Endozoicomonas sp. GU-1: one gene and its partner. The protein of the gene in region 2 interacts with the protein of the main gene of each other region in a pairwise test. Links are inferred from orthologs where the notes say so. Each region holds a gene or a part of one and is shown on either strand. Other genes may lie near its edges.

What was found. Proteins that work in one complex are often made in the same cells at the same time.
Region 1: the proteins of O3276_RS23650 (region 2) and recJ interact in binary tests that used the Escherichia coli proteins (3 or more experiments, as listed by UniProt). The link is inferred for Endozoicomonas sp. GU-1 from one-to-one orthologs.

Annotation. Positions count from the first base shown.
Region 1 is NZ_CP114771.1:109,410-115,199, forward strand. Bases 1,793-4,718 are described here. They hold recJ (single-stranded-DNA-specific exonuclease RecJ), read right to left. Parts: upstream 4,161-4,718; coding sequence 2,424-4,160; downstream 1,793-2,423. Other genes in these bases: O3276_RS00590 (paraquat-inducible protein A), read right to left, coding at 1,793-2,323; O3276_RS00600 (Tle-like phospholipase domain-containing protein), read right to left, coding at 4,262-4,718. Also shown: O3276_RS00580 (lysophospholipid acyltransferase family protein), read right to left, coding at 1-88; dinB (DNA polymerase IV), read left to right, coding at 329-1,456; more of O3276_RS00590, read right to left, coding at 1,667-1,792; more of O3276_RS00600, read right to left, coding at 4,719-5,500; thrC (threonine synthase), read right to left, coding at 5,602-5,790. UniProt on the Escherichia coli protein: Single-stranded-DNA-specific exonuclease.
Region 2 is NZ_CP114771.1:5,623,109-5,628,874, forward strand. The notes cover bases 1,750-4,634. They hold O3276_RS23650 (DNA topoisomerase III), read left to right. Parts: upstream 1,750-2,147; coding sequence 2,148-4,121; downstream 4,122-4,634. Other genes in these bases: O3276_RS23645 (SPFH domain-containing protein), read left to right, coding at 1,750-2,062; O3276_RS23655 (putative outer membrane beta-barrel protein), read right to left, coding at 4,137-4,634. Outside these bases: dgt (dGTPase), read right to left, coding at 1-819; more of O3276_RS23645, read left to right, coding at 911-1,749; more of O3276_RS23655, read right to left, coding at 4,635-4,802; O3276_RS23660 (hypothetical protein), read right to left, coding at 5,020-5,766.

The DNA.
Region 1 (5,790 bases), 5.5 Mb from region 2 along the record:
TCCTCCAGCCCATCACTTTGAGAAACAGTTTTGCGAATATAGAAAGGGTCTGGCTGACAATGGGTGTATTGAAAATTGTGATTTGCATAGTTCAGAGGGTGCCTTGCTATCCCGTTTACAGGAAGCGGTGTTGAAAGCTATCAAAAGAGCGATCGCTTTGAGCACAGCTTCATAACAGAAAATGAATGTATGCAGCCTTAACGATCCTTTTTGGCTGCATGAAGTCTGCTGCAAAAAAAACATCCGGGGACTGGTTAACAGGCAAGGAATTGCTTGCCAAAAGCATTCTGTATGTATATACAGTGCTTATCCCGGAGCTAATTGGAACATGATGGAAAGTAATGCCATTCTTGAGCAAAAGGTGGTCCAGAGAAAAATCATACACATCGATTTTGACGCCTTCTTTGCCAGTATTGAAATACGTGATAATCCGAGGTTGTCAGGAAAGGCGGTTGCTGTCGGGGGGGCTCCGGATCGCAGAGGGGTGATTGCCACTTGTAACTATGAGGCGCGTCGGTTTGGCGTACACTCAGCCATGTCTTCAGCCCAGGCGCTGCGGCTCTGCCCGGAGCTGAAGATCATTCCTCCCCGCTTTTCTGTTTATCGTGCCGCGTCTTCTGAAGCTCATGCCATTTTTCGCCAATATACTGATTTAATTGAACCTTTGTCCCTGGATGAGGCCTATCTCGATGTCACCGGAACTCATCTTTGTCGAGGCAGTGCCACCTTGATTGCCGAGGAAATCCGGCAGAAAATTTTTCAACAATTGCATGTCACCGTCTCTGCCGGCGTTGCCACGAATAAGTTTCTGGCCAAGATTGCCAGTGACTGGAATAAACCCAATGGCCTTTTTGTGATCACGCCGGAACAGGCGGATGATTTTATTTTCGATCTGCCTGTGAAAAAAATTCATGGGGTAGGACGGGTTACCGCCGGGAAACTGCACAAAAAAGGCATCAATACCTGCGGGCAATTACGCCAGTACTCCATTCTTGAGTTAAGTCGCTGGTTTGGCAGTTTTGGTGAACGGTTGTGGGAGCTTTCCCGGGGGCGGGATGATCGTGAGGTGCAGACCAGTCGGCGCAGGAAGTCCCTTTCTGTTGAGCATACTTATGATAAAGACCTGGCGGGGCTTGCGGATATTACTGCACAGGTTATCCCGTTGCTTGAAGAACTTCAGGAACGTTACCAGCGTATTGAAAAGGATTATGAGGTGCATAAGCACTTTGTTAAGGTGAAGTTTGCTGATTTTACCCAGACCACCCTTGAGGAGAGTCTGCCGACAACCGGTGAAACTGTTAAGGAGCATTTTACTCAGTTGCTGGTAAGAGCCTGGGAACGGGGAGGTCGTCCGGTCAGGCTTCTTGGCTTAGGGGTCAGGCTTGTGGATCTCCGTGAAGAAAGAGCGCTTGAGCAGCTGGAGCTTTTTGAAAAGAAAATTATGGGGCTGGCTTAGGGCCTGTTGACGTTTCGTTGCGTGCTCAGTGGCTCAGAAAGGCGTCAGATGCGCGAAAGACTTGTGCAGCGCGTAGTTATTCTACGCCAAGCAAGTCTGACAAAGCAGATGGCGCCTTTCTGAGCCACCCTTCGGGCGTATCAGGGCGCCCCTATGACTTCGTTGCGGCATTTTGAAAGGCAACCAGCCTTCCTGCAATGCCGCGCCTCGTCATAGGAGCGCCCTGATACGCTGAGCACGCAACGAAACGTCAACAGGCCCTAGCCTCCCGTTTTTTTCTGCCAGCGGTCCCATTACATTACTGACCAGACAATAAGCCACGAACCAATAAAAGCCAGAGTGCAATGCTGCATCAAATTGCACAATCTGCCTGGAATCGTCATGTCCAGCCGTAGTGGCATTGGCCGCCAGAAAGGCGATAAGCACACCAATAGCAAACACATCAGCCATGGACCATTTGCCCAGTAAACTGTTCAGCCTGAGCAGTCTTTGGTTTTCCCTGACAAAATTAGCCAGCAACAGGAAACCCAGTTTTGTTACCGGTATCACCAGGCTGAAGGTGACAATCAGTACTGCCACAAAATAATAGCCACTGTTCCAGAGGTCTCCAGCGGTACCAAGAATGGAACGCTTCTTTTCATAAACAGTGGATGTCCCTTTAACTTCCAGACGATCAAGGAACTGGGTAGCCAGACCCGCCATGGCAGGATGAAGGTTCTGCTGCTGAACGATATGCCTTGCCTCATTCAGCATTGCCTGACGATCAAGATCGGCCTTGATGGTCATCATGGGTTGAGTCACTCCCGGAATCAGCAGGCAAAGGGAGGTGATTATCATCAGCGTGAGTAGCCATCTGGAAGCTGTCATCAACGACCTCATTGTTCTTATTAATAAGGAATAGATTCTGATAGCTCAGTTTGATCTAAGGAGCGACGTTTGTCAGCTTGGCAATCATGATGGGTCTGTTTCATGCCGGTTCAAAATGTTCAACCATCAACTGCAGGTTGTGCTGACCACGGAATTCATTGATATCGAGTTTATAGACAGCCTTGATCTGACGAATATTGGGATCAGGCCACACCCTGTTGTCAATATTAAAGGCAATGGCATCCAGCCAGAGCTCGCTGCCGGGTAGTTTGAGTACCATCTTGAGGTGCTTTTCTCCCACCAGTTTCTGCTGAATGATTTGGAATTGGCCATCAAAGCAGGGCTCAGGAAAACTTTGTCCCCATGGCCCGCCCTCGCGAAGGGTATAGGCGGTTGCCATGGTTACCTGACCGGGCATCAGTTCACCGTCAGTGTGCATTTCTGCCTGAAGGTCTTCAGCGGTCAGTTGTTTTCTGACCTCAAGGTCAAAAGCCGTTTGAAATTCGTTGAATTTTGCTTTTGGTATAGACAGCCCCGCGGCCATGGCGTGACCACCAAATTTAATGATAAGTCCGGGGTTATCCCTGGCAATACTGTCCAGTGCATCACGCATGTGCAGTCCCTGAATCGACCTGGCAGAGCCTTTCAGTTCTGGCTCCCCCACAGGATTATCGGCTTCGGCAAAAGCAATCACCGGACGGTTCAGTTTCTCTTTTACCCGGGACGCCAGAATGCCAACCACGCCCTGGTGCCAGCTTTCCTGAAACAAGCTGACGCCCCATGGCAGGTCTGTTTGCTGGTTAAAGCGGATTTTCTCCAACTCGGCCATGGCCTGGCTGTGCATACTGCCCTCAATGGCTTTTCGGTCACGGTTAAGACCGTCCAGCTCAACGGCCAACTCCCTCGCCCGGTTTATATCGTCGCAAAGGAGCAGTTCGATACCAATCGACATATCATCCAGACGTCCAGCCGCATTAAGTCTTGGACCCAGAGCAAAGCCCAGGTCAGACGCGACCAGTTTTTCAGCATTTCTACCGGATACCTCAATCAGCGCTGTAATACCCGGTCGGCAGCGGCCGGAGCGGATACGGGCAAGTCCCTGGAAAACCAGTATGCGGTTATTGCTGTCCAGCTTGACCACATCAGCCACCGTGCCGAGGGCAACAAGGTCGAGAAGTTCAGCCAGATTGGGCTCTGTCTTATCCTGAAAATAACCCCGTGACCGCAACAGGGTTCGCAAGGCACACATCAGGTAGAAAATAACACCTACCCCGGCAGTATTTTTGCCGGGAAACGGGCAGTCTGGTTGATTAGGGTTAACAATCGCATCGGCTTCGGGCAGTTCGCGACCAGCCAGATGGTGGTCGGTAACCACCACTTTCATACCTTTGTTTTTTGCTGCCAGGACACCGGTAAGGCTGGAGATGCCATTATCGACGGTGATTAATACATCCGGTTGAAAGGGCAGGGCGGCTTCCACAATTTCAGGGGTCAGGCCATAACCATAGTCAAAGCGGTTGGGCACCAGAAAATCGGCATGGCCACCCATGCTCCTCAACGCCAGAACCGCGAGAGCACTGCTGGTGGCACCATCACAGTCGAAGTCGCCAACAATGAGCATGCGTTGCTGGTTGATAATAGCCGCAGCCAGAATGTCAGCGGCTTTATCGATATCCCTGAGTTGCCGGTAGTCGCTTAACTGTTGCAGCTGACGTGGCAGTTCATCCTGAGTTTTAACGCCCCGGGCACTGTATATTCTGGCCAGCAGAGGATCCATCTCGGGCGTGAAGCAACAGGTTGAGAGGTCGTAGGTGCGGCGGATTATATTCACAGGCATAAATGAAACAACAGGCGATGAAGCGAAAGGAAGTGTCAGGGTAACACAGTTTCCGTTTAGCGGGGGCGATAAATAGAGAGCCTGCAAAGTACCGTAATGGATTACTTTGACGCGTTTATCTTCCGTCTCAGTTCAGCCATATAATGCACATGTGACCGACTATGACGGCCATACAATGTATTTTTTCCCGTGGCTTTATGAGCGTGAATTATGGTCCGTCGACCAAGGATGGTTGGAGTCAGGCGTTTGTGCCATAGCTTATAGCCAGCGGGTGTGTTAACAAAGTCATTGTGCACCAGATAGTTATCAATCAGTCCATTTTTGGCCAGCTCCTTGTCATCTATTGTCAGATTTTCTATTGCTTTGCGGCCCAGTGCGACCGGGTTGAATGTTCGACCCGGAACCCTGTTTTTTGCGGCGCTGTATTGAACCAGGCCGCCTCCCAGAGAGTGTCCGACTAAGAACAGCATACCCAGAGAGTCATCAAGCCCCATGGCTTTCAGCGTTGCTTCGGAATGGGTCATACTCTTGATTAACTCCACCAGTCTGGATGCCTGGCGGTAGCAGTCAGGGATTTTATATCCCAACAGGTTTTGCCAGTCAGCCTTGAGTTGGGCCCGAAGCCGACCTGGCTTTGTTCCTGTTTTCAGACCGTTTTCATCAAGCAGTTTGCTTGCGCCATTGGCGGAATTGGTTCCACCAAAAACCAGCGTTATTTTATGGGTGACTTGATTAATCGCCATAACCGCAATCAGCCCTGTCGTATGATCAATGATCATGCCAGAGGGCAGCAGGGTTATATTCCGAAAGCATTCGCTGTTTGCCATGTCTTGCTGCTCAGGAGTAAGTGAACTCTTTTTTTGTTCCGGGCAATGGCCTTCTTTGGCACAACTGAGGATTTCTTCGAAAAAACGGGGCTCAATTTTATGGTGCAATGCCTCTGATCGATCAGTATCAGCACTGTCCATCAGAATGTTTTCAGCTTCCCTGACTATTTCCCAGCAACGGATCGGGTCGTGGTTGAGTTTGTACGGGATTTGGGCAACGGCTGAGTCGATAGCCAGCTCTCTTAGTTGCTCCGGATTATTGGGCAAAGGCACTTGCTCCCAGTACAGCCCACTCATCAGTGGTGGGGTTATTGCCGGAATCTGGCGTATTGATCGACGCAATAATGCCATTCCTGCCTTGAAGTTCATCTTCAATAATGACATCCACCGGGTAAGCTTCTGGCCAAGAGACCGTTTTACCTGGTGTCCCTGATGATGCCCTGTGGGCTCTTGCGTCGAAGTGTCCGATGGCGAGGGTGAATTTGCGGAGGGGGGAATTTTATCGGGTTTCATTGGTGACAGTTTCCAGAACACTCCCTGTTCTGGATCGGCAGAATCACAACTGCTTGAAGGCGAAACCAGCATGCACTTTGCAGGCATGATGGTTTTGAACGTCAGGTGCTTTGGATGAAAGATTTGAGAGATGAGAGTTCGTTGTCAAGAATATCGTAACGCTCCTCCCGCTCAAACAAATCAGCCATATGAGCGGGCAGTGCTGGTGCATCCAGGCCCGCTTTGACGATCGCATCAGGGAATTTCACCGGGTGGGCGGTTGCCAGGGTGACCACTGGCGTTTCTCTGGC
Region 2 (5,766 bases):
GAAGCCGGGCTTTTTCTGACGGTAAGCAAATCCGCTGGTCGGATTCTGATAAGGTGCCCGGGTGTATTTGATGGTGGCGGCCAGCTGTGACCAGGTCAGGTTGAGTGTCTGCAGGCTGTGAATGATGCGCAGCCCCTGGGCGTTGCCTTCAAAGACGGACAAATCCGGTAACAGTACCTGGTAGAAAAGCTCTGAGTGACCGGTTTGGCCATTGACGGCGGATTGTCTGGCCATGGCCTTGTGATGGCAGGCTTCACCATGATCCTGAACCCAGCGGCTGAACGCGGCTTCCCCAAAATGGCCAAAAGGTGGGTTACCTACGTCGTGTAGCAGGCAGGACATTTCTACCAGATTGGTAAAGGCCGTTTCGATACCTTCAAGACCAAGTTTTGCCAGCTCCCCATGTTGTTTTAGTTGATCCAGAATAGTTTTGGCCAGATAGCGGCCCGTTTGCTGAACTTCCAGTGAGTGGGTAAGACGACTGCGGACGGCTGCATTGGTTTCCAGTGGGTAGACCTGGGTTTTCTGCTGAAGCCTGCGCAGGGCCGCTGATTGAATAATACGACCCCGGTTACTCTCGGTCTCGGTAATCAGATCCTCTGGCCGGGCGCAGGTGACCGGCTCAGGGCGATCGCAGGTGAGTTTCTTGAGGTAATCCAGAGGTGCCATAGACTTGGTAACCGGGAGTTGGGAAGAATTCAGATTACCATATCTTTCGGCTGATCGGTGAGTGGCATGATTTGCCTCGTTGATCAGTGGCCGGGCATGACTATCCGGATGCAAGCCTGCTGATTGGCTTTTTACTTTTTTTGTTTTCAATTTTGTCTTGACGGTTCATTGCTTTGCTATAACTACTGCTCCCTGATAAGTCTTTATTTGAACCTGGAGTTAAATTGTGGAAGAGAAACGAATGATAATGTTATTTGTGTTTCTTTCTTTCTTACTCTTTCCGGGTGAAAAAGCTGAAGCCTATGATCTCTATTCTTATATTCCATTTCTCTACAAAGTTCCGGAGGGAAACGTGGGGGTATTCAGGAATGGAAGCCAATTTTATGAGGATGTCTATCCTGCCGGTGTTTATCCAGTCTGGCCTTCTGATGAAGGGTTTGTTATCAGCATTGTGCCTGAGACGGCGGCTGTTACGGATATTCTCTGTATTACTGCCGATGGGATAATCATCACCTTTCCCCAAATCACCGTTCGTTATCAGGTACATGAACAACATGTATTGAGTCTGGTTAAAGGCTATGGGCTTGATTTTATCAAACCCGCTATTACAGATCCTGTGAAACCGGGGGTTGCTCATTTATGCAGGGCGCTGAACGCTGAAGCGGTTTACTTTGATGAATTGATACCATTTAAGGCGATTCTGGGCCGTTATCTGGCAAAGGGGCAGAGGGATAAAGGCACCGGAATCTCGATTTGTCACCTTGACATTGAATACCCCCGGGTTCCGGATGTCATTATTGACAATCATGTTGGTCATACAGATCACAAGCCCCAACCCCCGATAACTTGCGAACCGCCTTATGAGGTTTTCTACACGCTGGAAAATGAGCAAGAAGCCATTAATCGCCTCTGTGGCTCTGTCAGACAACCTGATGATGAACCTTACCCGGAGCCTGTTTTGGAAGAGCATTCAGCCATAGTTCCGGAACCCTCTGCTTCAGTTGCTGAAGACGAGATTGCCGGTGTACTCAGCCCCGCAGAGGAAGTAAACACCGATGACACCGGGCAGAGGGATTATGAGGTACCTCAGGAAGATCTATCATTTTCTTGGGCTGAGGAGCCATTTATTAATGGTCAGGAATCTGATGGTGAAGATGCCGGGCCTTCAGAAAACGGTCGGGATTCAAGTTTAGAACCTATGGCGGAGGTGGGTGTTAATACCGTGCCAGTGCATACTTCTGATGTTGTAACAGAGGTGAACCGGAATCTGCTACCAAGATTGGTTGATCCGGTGCCGGATCAGGAAAGGAGTAAGGAAAAGCTGTATCAACAGATGCAAGACTCGAAACACCTTTGGAAAAATAACAACAGCCGACTCTACCTGGGCTGGTAAGAAAACGGATGAATGCTCGCCAAATGGTGAGTTATGCTGTATAAAAAAACAGTATTTTAGTCATTATCAGCCGGATTGTTTTTGAATGCGGTTATTTATCGCCGAAAAGCCCAGCCTTGGGCGAGCCATTGCCGATGTTTTGAAAAAGCCCCTGAAAAAACAGGAAGGCTATATCGAGTCTGCGTCAGGAGATGTGGTGACCTGGTGCATAGGTCACCTGCTTGAGCAGGAGGAGCCGGATGCCTATGATCCGGCCTTCAAAACATGGAAGCTTGAGCACCTGCCTATTGTTCCCATGCAATGGAAGCTGAGGCCCCGGAAGGGAGGGCGTGGGCAGTTATCCGTGATCAATAAGCTGCTTAAACGGGCTGATATTATTGTCAATGCCGGTGACCCTGATCGTGAAGGCCAATTGCTGGTGGATGAGGTGCTGGACTATCTGAAGCTCTCTGCCCAGCGTAAAAAAGATGTTCGTCGTTTATTAATCAGCGATCTGAACCCTTCTGCCGTTTCCCAGGCCCTTGGGCGGATGCGGTCCAACCAGGAGTTTGTGCCGCTGGCGGTTTCTGCCCTGGCTCGTTCCCGGGCAGACTGGCTTTACGGTATTAACCTGACCCGCGCCTGCACATTGCTTGGCCGGAAGGTTGGCTTTAATGGGCTGCTCTCTATCGGCCGGGTGCAGACACCGATTCTGGGTCTTGTCGCTCGACGTGATGCCGAAATTGAGCACTTTCAGCCTAAGCCTTACTTTGAGGTTTTTGCCACCTTGTTAACGGCAAAAGAGGAAACCTTCAAAGCCAAATGGCTACCCAGCGAAGCCTGCCAGAACTGGATGGATGAGGAAGGACGAGTGCTGGATCGGCGTCTGGCGCAGAATGTGGTGGACCGTATTACCGGCAAGCAGGGGACAGTAAAACGCGTCGAAGATAAGCGTGGCAAAGAACCCCCGCCATTACCCTACTCGTTGTCGGCACTGCAGATAGATGCTGCCAGGCAGCTGCGTATGGATGCCAAGACGGTGCTTGATAGCTGTCAGCGTCTTTATGAGCAGAAACTGATTACTTACCCCCGTTCAGACTGTCGCTATCTGCCCGAAGAGCACTTGTCCCAGGCACCTGAAGTGTTGGCAACGATTCGCCACAATGTCTCTTCGCTGGGGAAGGCGGTGGACCAGGCATTACCGGAAAGGAAAACCAGTGCCTGGAATGATAAAAAAGTTGGGGCGCACCACGGGATTATTCCTACCTCCCTGAGAACGGACCTTGAACGACTGTCTGAACTGGATCGCAAGTTGTATGGATTAATTGCCAGGCAATATGTTGCGCAGTTTTATCCTGATCATACCTTCAGAAAAAGAGTCGTCGATATCGACATAGAAAGAGGCCTTTTCCGGGCCGGAAGCCGCCAGACTGTCGAGGAAGGGTGGAAGGTTCTGATGAATTCGGGCAAAAGTCATCAGCGTTCCGCCGGTGATGAAAATGGTGAAAATAATGAAGAGAGCACTTTTTTACCTGAGCTGGCCAAAGGTGATGTGCTTGATTGTCCTGAAGCCGAGCTGAAGGAAAAAATGACACACCCCCCCAAACCATTTAATGATGCAACACTCCTATCGGCCATGACGGGCATCGCCCGATTTGTTCAGGATAAAGACATTCGCAAGATTCTCCGTGAAACCGATGGCCTGGGCACCGAGGCAACCCGGGCCAGCATTATTGAACTCTTGTTCAAGCGCCAGTTCCTGGAGCGCAAAGGCCGAAATATTCATGCAACAGCCACCGGCAGAGCCCTGGTCAACGCATTACCGGAAAGAGTGACCACGCCTGATATGACCGCACGCTGGGAAGCCTCGCTGAATGACATTGTTGAGCGAAAAGGCAGCTACGGTGCCTTTATGGGCGGGCTTGATCAGGAGCTGAGAGCGTTATTGATGCAAACCATGAACGATGGCTTACCCTCTGTTGCCGGATTGCCTGCCCCTTCGAACCAGCCGTTTAAACGAAAGGGCAAAGCAAAAAGTGCTGGCAGTCGTCGGAAGAAACGGAGTCCGGCCCGGAGTTAGTTCCGAATGTAATACTCAGAAAAAGAGTTTCACAAAAAACTGGGTGGTGTACTGGTCAGAATTGCCGCGATAATTCAGGCCGAATGCCCACTCATTATCCACTTGATATTCTGCTCCGGCAGTGAAGAAGCCGGTATTGTCATCTTCGTCCCGGTCATAGTATTGCTGAATATAGCCGGAATTCAGCCAGAGGCCTTGTTCCAGGTGATAACGGGCGCTGACCGACGCTGTGTAGGCTGTGACTTTATCCTTTATCTCATCCGCATCCACAGACAGGCCGTTTCTGAGTCGGCCACTGGTGACCGATGGAATGACATGGAATCTGTCCGTTGGCTTTAATAACAGGCTGGCTCCGGCAAAGTAGGAGCTGCCATCAATCTCGACATTACTGGCAATATCGTCTTTATCAATGCGGCCGTAGGCGTATCCTGCGTTCAGGATGACGGGTATGGATGGGACTTTATAGGCACCATTGACGAACCAGGTGGTTCCATCGAAGTTTTGCGTGCCCTGATTCTGATTATTGTAACCAAAGCCGGTATTAATAAATGTATAGTTATAGTCATTACCTGCGAATGCCATAGCTGAACTGGAAAACAGTAATGAGATTAATAATATGCGAAAGGTCATCGGTTTAATCCCTGGTTTGCCGGGAGAGTAGTCAGTTAAGTAGCTAACCATATGAAATCATATATTTCTGACTCCTTGTTCAGGCACTCTGCTTCGTTACAACTCCGGTCACATAGCTACGGCTATGCTCCCTCCGTTGTGCCTCGCATAGCACCTGCCCAAGTAGCCAGAAATATATGATTCCATATGGCCAGCTACTTAATAGGGGAGACGTGGTAAGAGATATACCTGCCACTACGATCTTTAGAGTGTTATTTTTTCAAAAAGTTCATCGAGCTGAGTTTATTCGATCTTCTTCAGGATGCATCATCTCAAGCAGTGTGGTAATAAATGCCTTCCTTTTGATTTGGTAGCCATTAACCTGTGGAGCTGTTGATAGCAAGTCGTTAACCCTTTGCTCAAAATCATGACGGCAAACATGGCCGGTCAATTTCATTTGCAGATGCTCAGTCAGTGCATGCAGGCGTTGTTGTTCAAGCTCGGTGGTCGAACCGTCAGTTTTACCGGGTCTGCCTGCAGAGTGCAGAGCGATAAACTGTCTGGCTTTATTCAGGGTAAGCAGGCAGCGTAACAGCAAACCATAAATACGTTCATCGGTATTTTGGGGGCTGTTAAAAAGAAGGGTGCGGGGGATGTCAAATACCGGCCCGTTTTGCAATTGCTCTGTCAATGGAACAAGGTTCTCAGCGAGGTATTCCAGCGTATCATTGAGCAATCGGGTTTCTTCAGCAAACGACAAACACCATACCGACCTGGCAACGCCGGGAACCTCAATGGCCAATCCTGTTGTATTTTGGGCTGCCCTGTTGTCAACACTGACCTGAAACCCCAATGCCCTGGTCGCCAGATCACCATCTTCAAGGTCAATATTATAGGCACCTGGCAGTTGAATCGCCGGACATCCCGGGACTGGTGAGATGATGATGCTTTTGGGGATGTCTGAATCCCTGTCGGTGTTTAGCGCCTGCAGCTTGGCAAGGAGTGTTCTGGTTGATTTTTCTGTCGTGCAGATAAT